Regions from separate parts of the Nigerium sp. genome, predicted to be linked through region 1. Evidence: riboswitches for the same ligand, from Rfam matches in the RefSeq annotation. Region 1 holds a riboswitch; the other holds the start of a gene.
The links. Region 1 has a riboswitch for FMN ahead of ribD (bifunctional diaminohydroxyphosphoribosylaminopyrimidine deaminase/5-amino-6-(5-phosphoribosylamino)uracil reductase RibD). Riboswitches for the same ligand answer to the same signal wherever they lie in the genome.
Positions count from the first base shown of each region.

Region 1 (3,389 bases):
AGCACGAGCACGGGCAGGCCGGCGCGCAGGGCGTCCAGGGCGGCCTCGATGGTCGCGAGGCCGGTGATGGGGGTCGCGTCGGCGGTCATGACAGGACCTCCTCGGCCGGGGCGAGCAGGCGCTCGACGTACTTGGCGAGCACGTCGACCTCCAGGTTCACCGGGTCGCCCACGCGGGCCGAGCCGAGGGTCGTGAGGGCGAGCGTGGTGGGGATCAGCGACACCGTGAAGCGGCCCGGCGCGACGGACGCGACCGTCAGCGAGATGCCGTCCACGGCGATCGAGCCCTTCTCGACGACGTAGCGGGCGACGGCGTCCGGGAGGGCGATCGTGACGACCTCCCAGTGGTCGCCGGGCTCGCGCGCGACGATCTCGCCGGTGGCGTCCACGTGCCCCTGGACGATGTGGCCGCCGAGGCGTCCGGACGCGGCCATCGCCCGTTCGAGGTTCACCCGCGACCCGGGTCGCAGCGCCCCCAGGCTGCTGCGACGCAGCGTCTCGGCCATGACGTCGACGGAGAACGACTCGTCGTCGTGGTCGACGACCGTGAGGCAGACCCCGTTGACCGCGATGGACGCCCCGGGCGTCGCGTCGGTCAGCACCTGGGGCCCGCGGACCCGTAGGACCGCCGACTCGCGGCCGAGGGTGAGGGACTCGACGGTGCCGAGCTCCTCGATGATGCCGGTGAACATGCTGGTCACTCCTTGGTTGGGTGGATGGTGGCGGTCACGCGGACGTCGTCGTCGAGCACGGTGACGTCCGTGGTGGTCAGGCGGAAGGCGGCGCCGATGGTGCCGATGCCGAGGGGCCCCACGACGGACGCCCCGGCGCCCAGCAGGGTGGGCGCGAGGTAGGCGACGACCTCGTCCACGAGGCCGGCGCGCAGGAACGCGGCCGCGAGCGTCGGGCCGCCCTCCAGCAGCGCGTGATGGACGCCGTCCCGCCCGAGTTCGGCGGCGACGGCGGCCACGTCGTGCGTGGCGAACACCCTGGTCGGGGCGGCGTCGTCGAGCACCCGGGCCCCGGCAGGGACCGGCCGCTCCCCCACGATCACGCGCAGCGGCTGGCGCGACGGCGCGGCGTCCCCGCGGACGGTGAGGTGGGGGTCGTCGGCGAGCACCGTGCCCGTGCCGGTGACGATCGCCCCGCACCGGGCCCGCAGCCGGTGCACGTCGGCCCGCGCCGCCCGGCCCGTGATCCACTGTGACGTCCCGTCGGCGGCCGCGGCGCGGCCGTCGAGGGTGCCGGCGAACTTCCAGGTGACGAACGGACGCCCCGTGCGCACCCGGTGCAGCCAGGTGCGGTTCAGCGCGGCCGCCTCCTCGGCCAGGACGCCGCCGGTCACGTCCACGCCGGCGGCGCGCAGGTGCTGAGCGCCTCCGGCGGCGACGGGGTTCGGGTCGGGCAGGGCGTAGACGACGCGGGCGACGCCGGCGGTGAGGAGGGCCGCGGAGCACGGGGGTGTGCGTCCGGTGTGGTTGCAGGGCTCCAGGGAGACGTAGGTAGTGGCGCCCCGGGCGGCGTCGCCGGCGGCCAACAGCGCGGCGGCCTCAGCGTGCGGCGTCCCGGAGCCGCGGTGGAAGCCCTCGCCGACGAGATGGCCGTCGCGGCCGACGATCACCGCGCCCACCAGGGGGTTCGGGTCCGCGACCGGGCCCTCGGCCGCGAGCGCGAGCGCCCGCCGCAGGTGCCGGACATCGTCGGGGGTCACGTGCGCCTCGGGGGCGACCCGCGGGCCGGGGGCACCCGAACCGGACGCGGACGCCACGCGGTCACCGGGCCCGTACCCCTCGCCGGATCGCTCCATCTCACCCCTCCTGCTCGCCGTTCGGCGGCTCCGGGGTTGAAAAAGGGGGGGTGCGCGTCGCGCCGCGGACGCGCGGCGGCGTCCCACGGCCGGGGCACGGCGCTGCCGGGCCCCACGTGCGCCTCCCCTCCGGACTTTCACCGTCGGCCCTGGAATTCCACCAGGTCAGCCGGGCGCCGAGGCGCCCGGGTCGCGGACTGTCACCGCCGGTTCGGAATTACACCGACCCCGGAACACGTATGGGCGCAGTATTTCACCGATCCCGCACGGAGGTGCCGAATGCCGGGAACCGGACGCCGACGGCGCCCGGGGGTGGCGTCCCGAGCGCGGGGTCCCGGAGACGGCCGGAACGCGGAGGCGCCCGAACGGCGCCGGCCTCAGAGCCGGACGCCCAGCAGGGCGTCGATCGCGCCTTGGAACGTGCGCGGGCCCTCGGTGTCGTCGCCGTCGATGTCGGACGCCGCCGCGACCCACTGGTCCACGGCCGCCAGGGCGGCCGGGGCGTCCAGGTCGTTCGCGAGCGCCGCGCGCAGGTCGGTCACGAGCGAGGTCGCGGGGATCGTCGCCGTCTCGTTGCGCAGGCCGCGCCAGGCGGCGAGGCGCCGCTCGGCCTCGTCGAGGTCGGCGTCGGTGTACTCCCAGTCGGAGCGGTAGTGGTGGGCGAGCAGCACGAGCCGGATCGCCATCGGGTCGCGCCCCGCCTCGCGCAGCTTCGACACCAGGACCAGGTTGCCCTTGCTCTTGCTCATCTTCTCGCCGTCGTAGCCGACCATGCCGGCGTGGACGTAGGCCTGCGCGAAGGGCTGCCCCGTCGCCGCGGTGGCCTCGGCGGCGCTCATCTCGTGGTGCGGGAACACCAGGTCGGAGCCGCCACCCTGGACGTCGAACCCCTCCCCGAGGTGCTGCAGCGCGATGGCCGCGCACTCGATGTGCCACCCCGGACGCCCGCGCCCCAGCCGGGAGTCCCACGACGGCTCCCCGTCGCGGGCGAGCCGCCACACCAGGCAGTCGAGCGGGTCGCGCTTGCCCGGACGGTCGGGGTCGCCGCCGCGTTCACCGAAGATCGCGAGGGCGGCCTCGGCGTCCAGGTGCGACTCGGAGCCGAAGCCCGGCGCGGCCGCCGAGTTGAAGTACCAGTCGGGGAACTCCTCGTCGTCCACCTGGTAGATCAGGCCGGTCGGCATCAGCCGCTCGATCAGCTCGACGACAAGGGGAATCGACTCGACGGCCCCCACGTAGTCGCGGGGCGGCAGGACGTTCAGCGCCGTCATATCGGTCCGGAACAGCTCGGTCTGCTCCTCGGCCAGCGCCCGCCAGTCGACGCCGGTGGCGTCGGCGCGCTCGAGCAGCGGGTCGTCGACGTCGGTGACGTTCTGCGTGTAGTGGACGCCGAGCCCGGCGTCCAGCCAGGCCCGCTGCAGCAGGTCGAACGCGACGTAGGTGTTCGCGTGCCCGAGGTGCGTCGCGTCGTAGGGCGTGATGCCGCAGACGTAGAGGCGCGCGTCGCCGGCCTCCGGGCCGACCTCGACGAGGCCCTGGGCCGCGGTGTCGTGCACGCGCGGACGGGGGGCCCGTCCGTCCAG
Region 1 is NZ_JBDHZL010000064.1:191-3,579, reverse strand. It holds gene ribB (3,4-dihydroxy-2-butanone-4-phosphate synthase) at 1-89, opposite strand, end outside; gene WMJ97_RS10625 (riboflavin synthase) at 86-691, opposite strand; gene ribD (bifunctional diaminohydroxyphosphoribosylaminopyrimidine deaminase/5-amino-6-(5-phosphoribosylamino)uracil reductase RibD) at 697-1,806, opposite strand; FMN riboswitch at 1,920-2,046, opposite strand; gene mshC (cysteine--1-D-myo-inosityl 2-amino-2-deoxy-alpha-D-glucopyranoside ligase) at 2,184-3,389, opposite strand, start outside.

Region 2 (3,389 bases), on a different contig from region 1:
GGTCGATCGGGAACGAGTCGTCGGACGCCGCGAGCGTCGGCGTCGGGCCGGCGAACAGGCATCGGTCGCCGAACAGGTGGTCGCAGGGCTGGTAGTACCGGCTCGCCGGCGAGATGTTCAGCGTGGACGACCGCGGCCCCATCATCGCGACGACGTCGAAGTCGCGGCCCCAGCCCATCGCGGCCCCCACCACGCCCATCACCGGACGCCGCAGGCGCCGGTCGGCGAACACGCGGCGGGCCGGCGCCGGGAGGGCGTCGGCCAGCCCGGCGAGGTGCCGGATCACCTGGTCGTGCTGGAAGAAGACGGGCGAGAGGAAGATCACCGGCCGGTCGAGGGCGTGCTCCAGCTCGGGGATGCGCGGGTTCATGCCGCCCGCCACGACGGCGTCGTAGTCGCGGCCGCGGGCCAGCAGCTCGGCGTCCTGGTCGCGGAAGAGCCGGCGCCCGTGCCGGACGAGCTGGTCGGGGCGCACGATCGGGCCGTCGAGGTAGTCGGCGTAGGGGAGGTGGGTGGCGCCGGTTCTCTCGACCGCCCGGCGGAACGACGACGGGATGAGGTAGTCGACGTGATGCCCGGCCGCCACGAGCGCCCGCGCGAACGGGAACGTCGGGTTGGCCAGGCCGTACGCCGGCACGCAGGACATCAGGATGCGGGCCATGGCGGCCTCCTTTTCTTCCGCCCACAGCCTATGCCGGGCGCCATGACAACCAGTTGCCATCACCTTTTCGCTATCTGACGTTGTCAGGACCGGGTTGTAGGAAACCCTGCGCGCCCAGGCCCGGACGCCGCCGTCGGCCGAACCGCGCGGCGTTAGCATGCGCAGCATGATCCTGACGATCCGTGACGCCCGTCCCGACGAACTCGTCGAGGTCGGCCGGGTCGTCAGCGAGGCCTACGTCGCCGACGGCGCGCTGAGCTACGACGACCCGCACTACCGCACGCTGGAACGGGCGCCGCTGGAGGCGTCCGGGTCGCAGTTCATCATCGCGGAGCTCGACGGACGCCTCGTCGGCTCGGTCACCTGGTGCCCGCCGGGGTCGTCCCAGCGGGAGATCGCCCTGCCCGACGAGGGCGAGTTCCGGCAGCTCGGCGTGCTGCCCGACTCGCGCGGCTTCGGCATCGCGCGCCAGCTCGTGGAGGCGTGCCTCGGGCGCGCGAAAGACATCGGGCTGTCGGCCGTCGTGATCTCGTCGGCCCCCTGGATGACCACGGCGCACGCGCTGTATGAGGATCTGGGCTTCGTCGCCCTGCCCGAGCGCGACTGGAGCCCGCGGCCCGAGGTCGAGCTGACCACGTTCCGCCACGATCTGTCCTGAGCAGGCACGATCTGTCCTGAGCCCCACCCCCGTCCGCGCTAGGATCGGGCTGCAAACGTGCCCCGGGGTCGGTGCAAGTCCGAACCGGCGGTGAGAGCCCGCGACCCGGCACCTTCCGGTGCCGGCCGATCCGGTGGAAGTCCGGAGCCGACGGTGAGAGTCCGGAGGGGAGGAGGCACGGGGCGCTGCCGCGTCCGTCGGGCTTGGCCCGGCGCGCCGAGGCGTCCTGCTTCGTTCGAAGCGTGGCCCGGGGCGCACCCGACCGGAGGGCCATGAGCGACAGACGCACTCGTGAGCAGGCGATCGGCCTGCGCGCGGCGCCGTGGCTGCTCGGCGCGCTGCTGCTCGTCGGCTGGCAGGTCACGATCTGGGCGACCGACCCGCCCGCCTACCTGCTGCCCAGCCCCGGGGCCGTGTTCACCCGGCTCGTCGCGCTGCTCGGCGGCTCCGGCGTGTGGGGGGCGATCGGTGCGACCCTCCTGGAGGCGCTCGGCGGCTGCGCGCTCGGCTCGGCCGTCGCGCTGCCGCTGGCCGTGCTGATCCACCGCAGCCGCTGGTTCAACTCGGCCGTCTTGCCGTTTCTGGGGGCGACGCAGGCGATCCCCGCGATCGCGCTCGCCCCGCTGCTCGTGCTGTGGGTCGGCTACGGGCTCGTGCCGATCGTCCTGCTGTGCGCGCTGCTCGTGTTCTTCCCGATCCTGGTCGCGTCGGTGGTCGGGCTCCGTCACGTGGACGCCCGCGTCGTGGACGCCGCCCGCATCGACGGGGCGGGCTCGCGGGCGCTGCTCACCGAGGTGGAGCTGCCGCTGGCCCTGCCGAGCATCCTGGGCGGCCTGCGCAACGGGTTCACGCTGTCGGTCACGGGCGCCGTCGTCGGCGAGATGGTCATGGGCGGCGCCGGCCTGGGCGAGCTGCTGACCATGCAGCGGGACTCGCTCGACACCGCCGGCATGTTCGCGACGATCCTGATCCTGTGCGCGATCGCGTCCCTGCTGTACTCCCTCATCTACCTGGTCGAGCGGCGCTCCCGCGTCGTCTCGTCGCTGCGCGGATCGTCCGCGTCGTGAGCGCCCTCGAAAGGATCACCACCGTGCGTCGTCTCCTCGCCCTCGTCGTCGGTCTCGCCTTGTCCTTGTCCGCCTGCGCTTCGCCCGCGGCGTCCCCGTCGGCGGCCAGCCCGACGACCGCGGCGCCCGCGAAGGTGACGATGGGGCTCACCTACATCCCGAACATCCAGTTCGCGCCGTACTACGTCGCGGCCGGCCAAGGGCTGTTCGCGGACGCCGGCGCCGACGTCACCCTGCGCCACCACGGCGCGAACGAGGGGCTGTTCACCGCGCTGGCGGCCGGCCAGGAGGACGTCGTGGTGGCCGGCGGCGACGAGCTGCTGCAGGCCCGCGCCGAGGGCATGGACCTCGTCGCCATCGCCCAGTACTACCGGACGTACCCCGTCGTCGTGATCGTGCCGCAGGCGTCCGCGATCACGAAGCTGAGCGACCTGAAGGGCCGCACGATCGGCGTCCCGGGGAGGTACGGCGAGACGTGGTTCGGGCTGCAGGTCGCGCTCAAGAGCGCGGGGCTGGCCGAATCGGACGTCAAGATCAACGAGATCGGGTACACCCAGCAGGCGGCGCTGACGACCGGCAAGGTCGACGCGATCGTCGGCTTCTCCAACAACGACCAGGTCCAGTTCCGGCAGGCCGGCTTCGCCACGCGGACCATCCCGCTGGCCCCGGAGGGCCAGAATCCGCTCGTCAGCATCAGCCTGATCACCACCCGCTCCTGGCTGGACGCCCACCCGGACGCCGCCCGCGCGGTCGCGCGGGCGACCGTCGCCGGCGTCCAGCGGACCGTGGCCGACCCGGACGCCGCGCTGACGACGTCGCGGACGTACATCCCGCAGCTCGCCAACGACACCGCCGCCCAGGCGCGCGCCAAGGCGACCCTGGAGGCGACGCTGCCCTTGTGGAAGGGCACAAGCACGATCGACGGACGCCTCGACGAGGCCCGCTGGGCGGCCATGGCGTCCTTCATGGCCGAACAGGGGTTGACCAGCAAGCCGGTGGACGC
Region 2 is NZ_JBDHZL010000009.1:39,955-43,343, reverse strand. It holds gene WMJ97_RS03660 (nucleotide disphospho-sugar-binding domain-containing protein) at 1-661, opposite strand, end outside; gene WMJ97_RS03655 (GNAT family N-acetyltransferase) at 828-1,319, shown strand; FMN riboswitch at 1,375-1,500, shown strand; gene WMJ97_RS03650 (ABC transporter permease) at 1,592-2,386, shown strand; gene WMJ97_RS03645 (ABC transporter substrate-binding protein) at 2,410-3,389, shown strand, end outside.
Region 2: another riboswitch for FMN. It lies ahead of WMJ97_RS03650 (ABC transporter permease); the one in region 1 lies ahead of ribD (bifunctional diaminohydroxyphosphoribosylaminopyrimidine deaminase/5-amino-6-(5-phosphoribosylamino)uracil reductase RibD).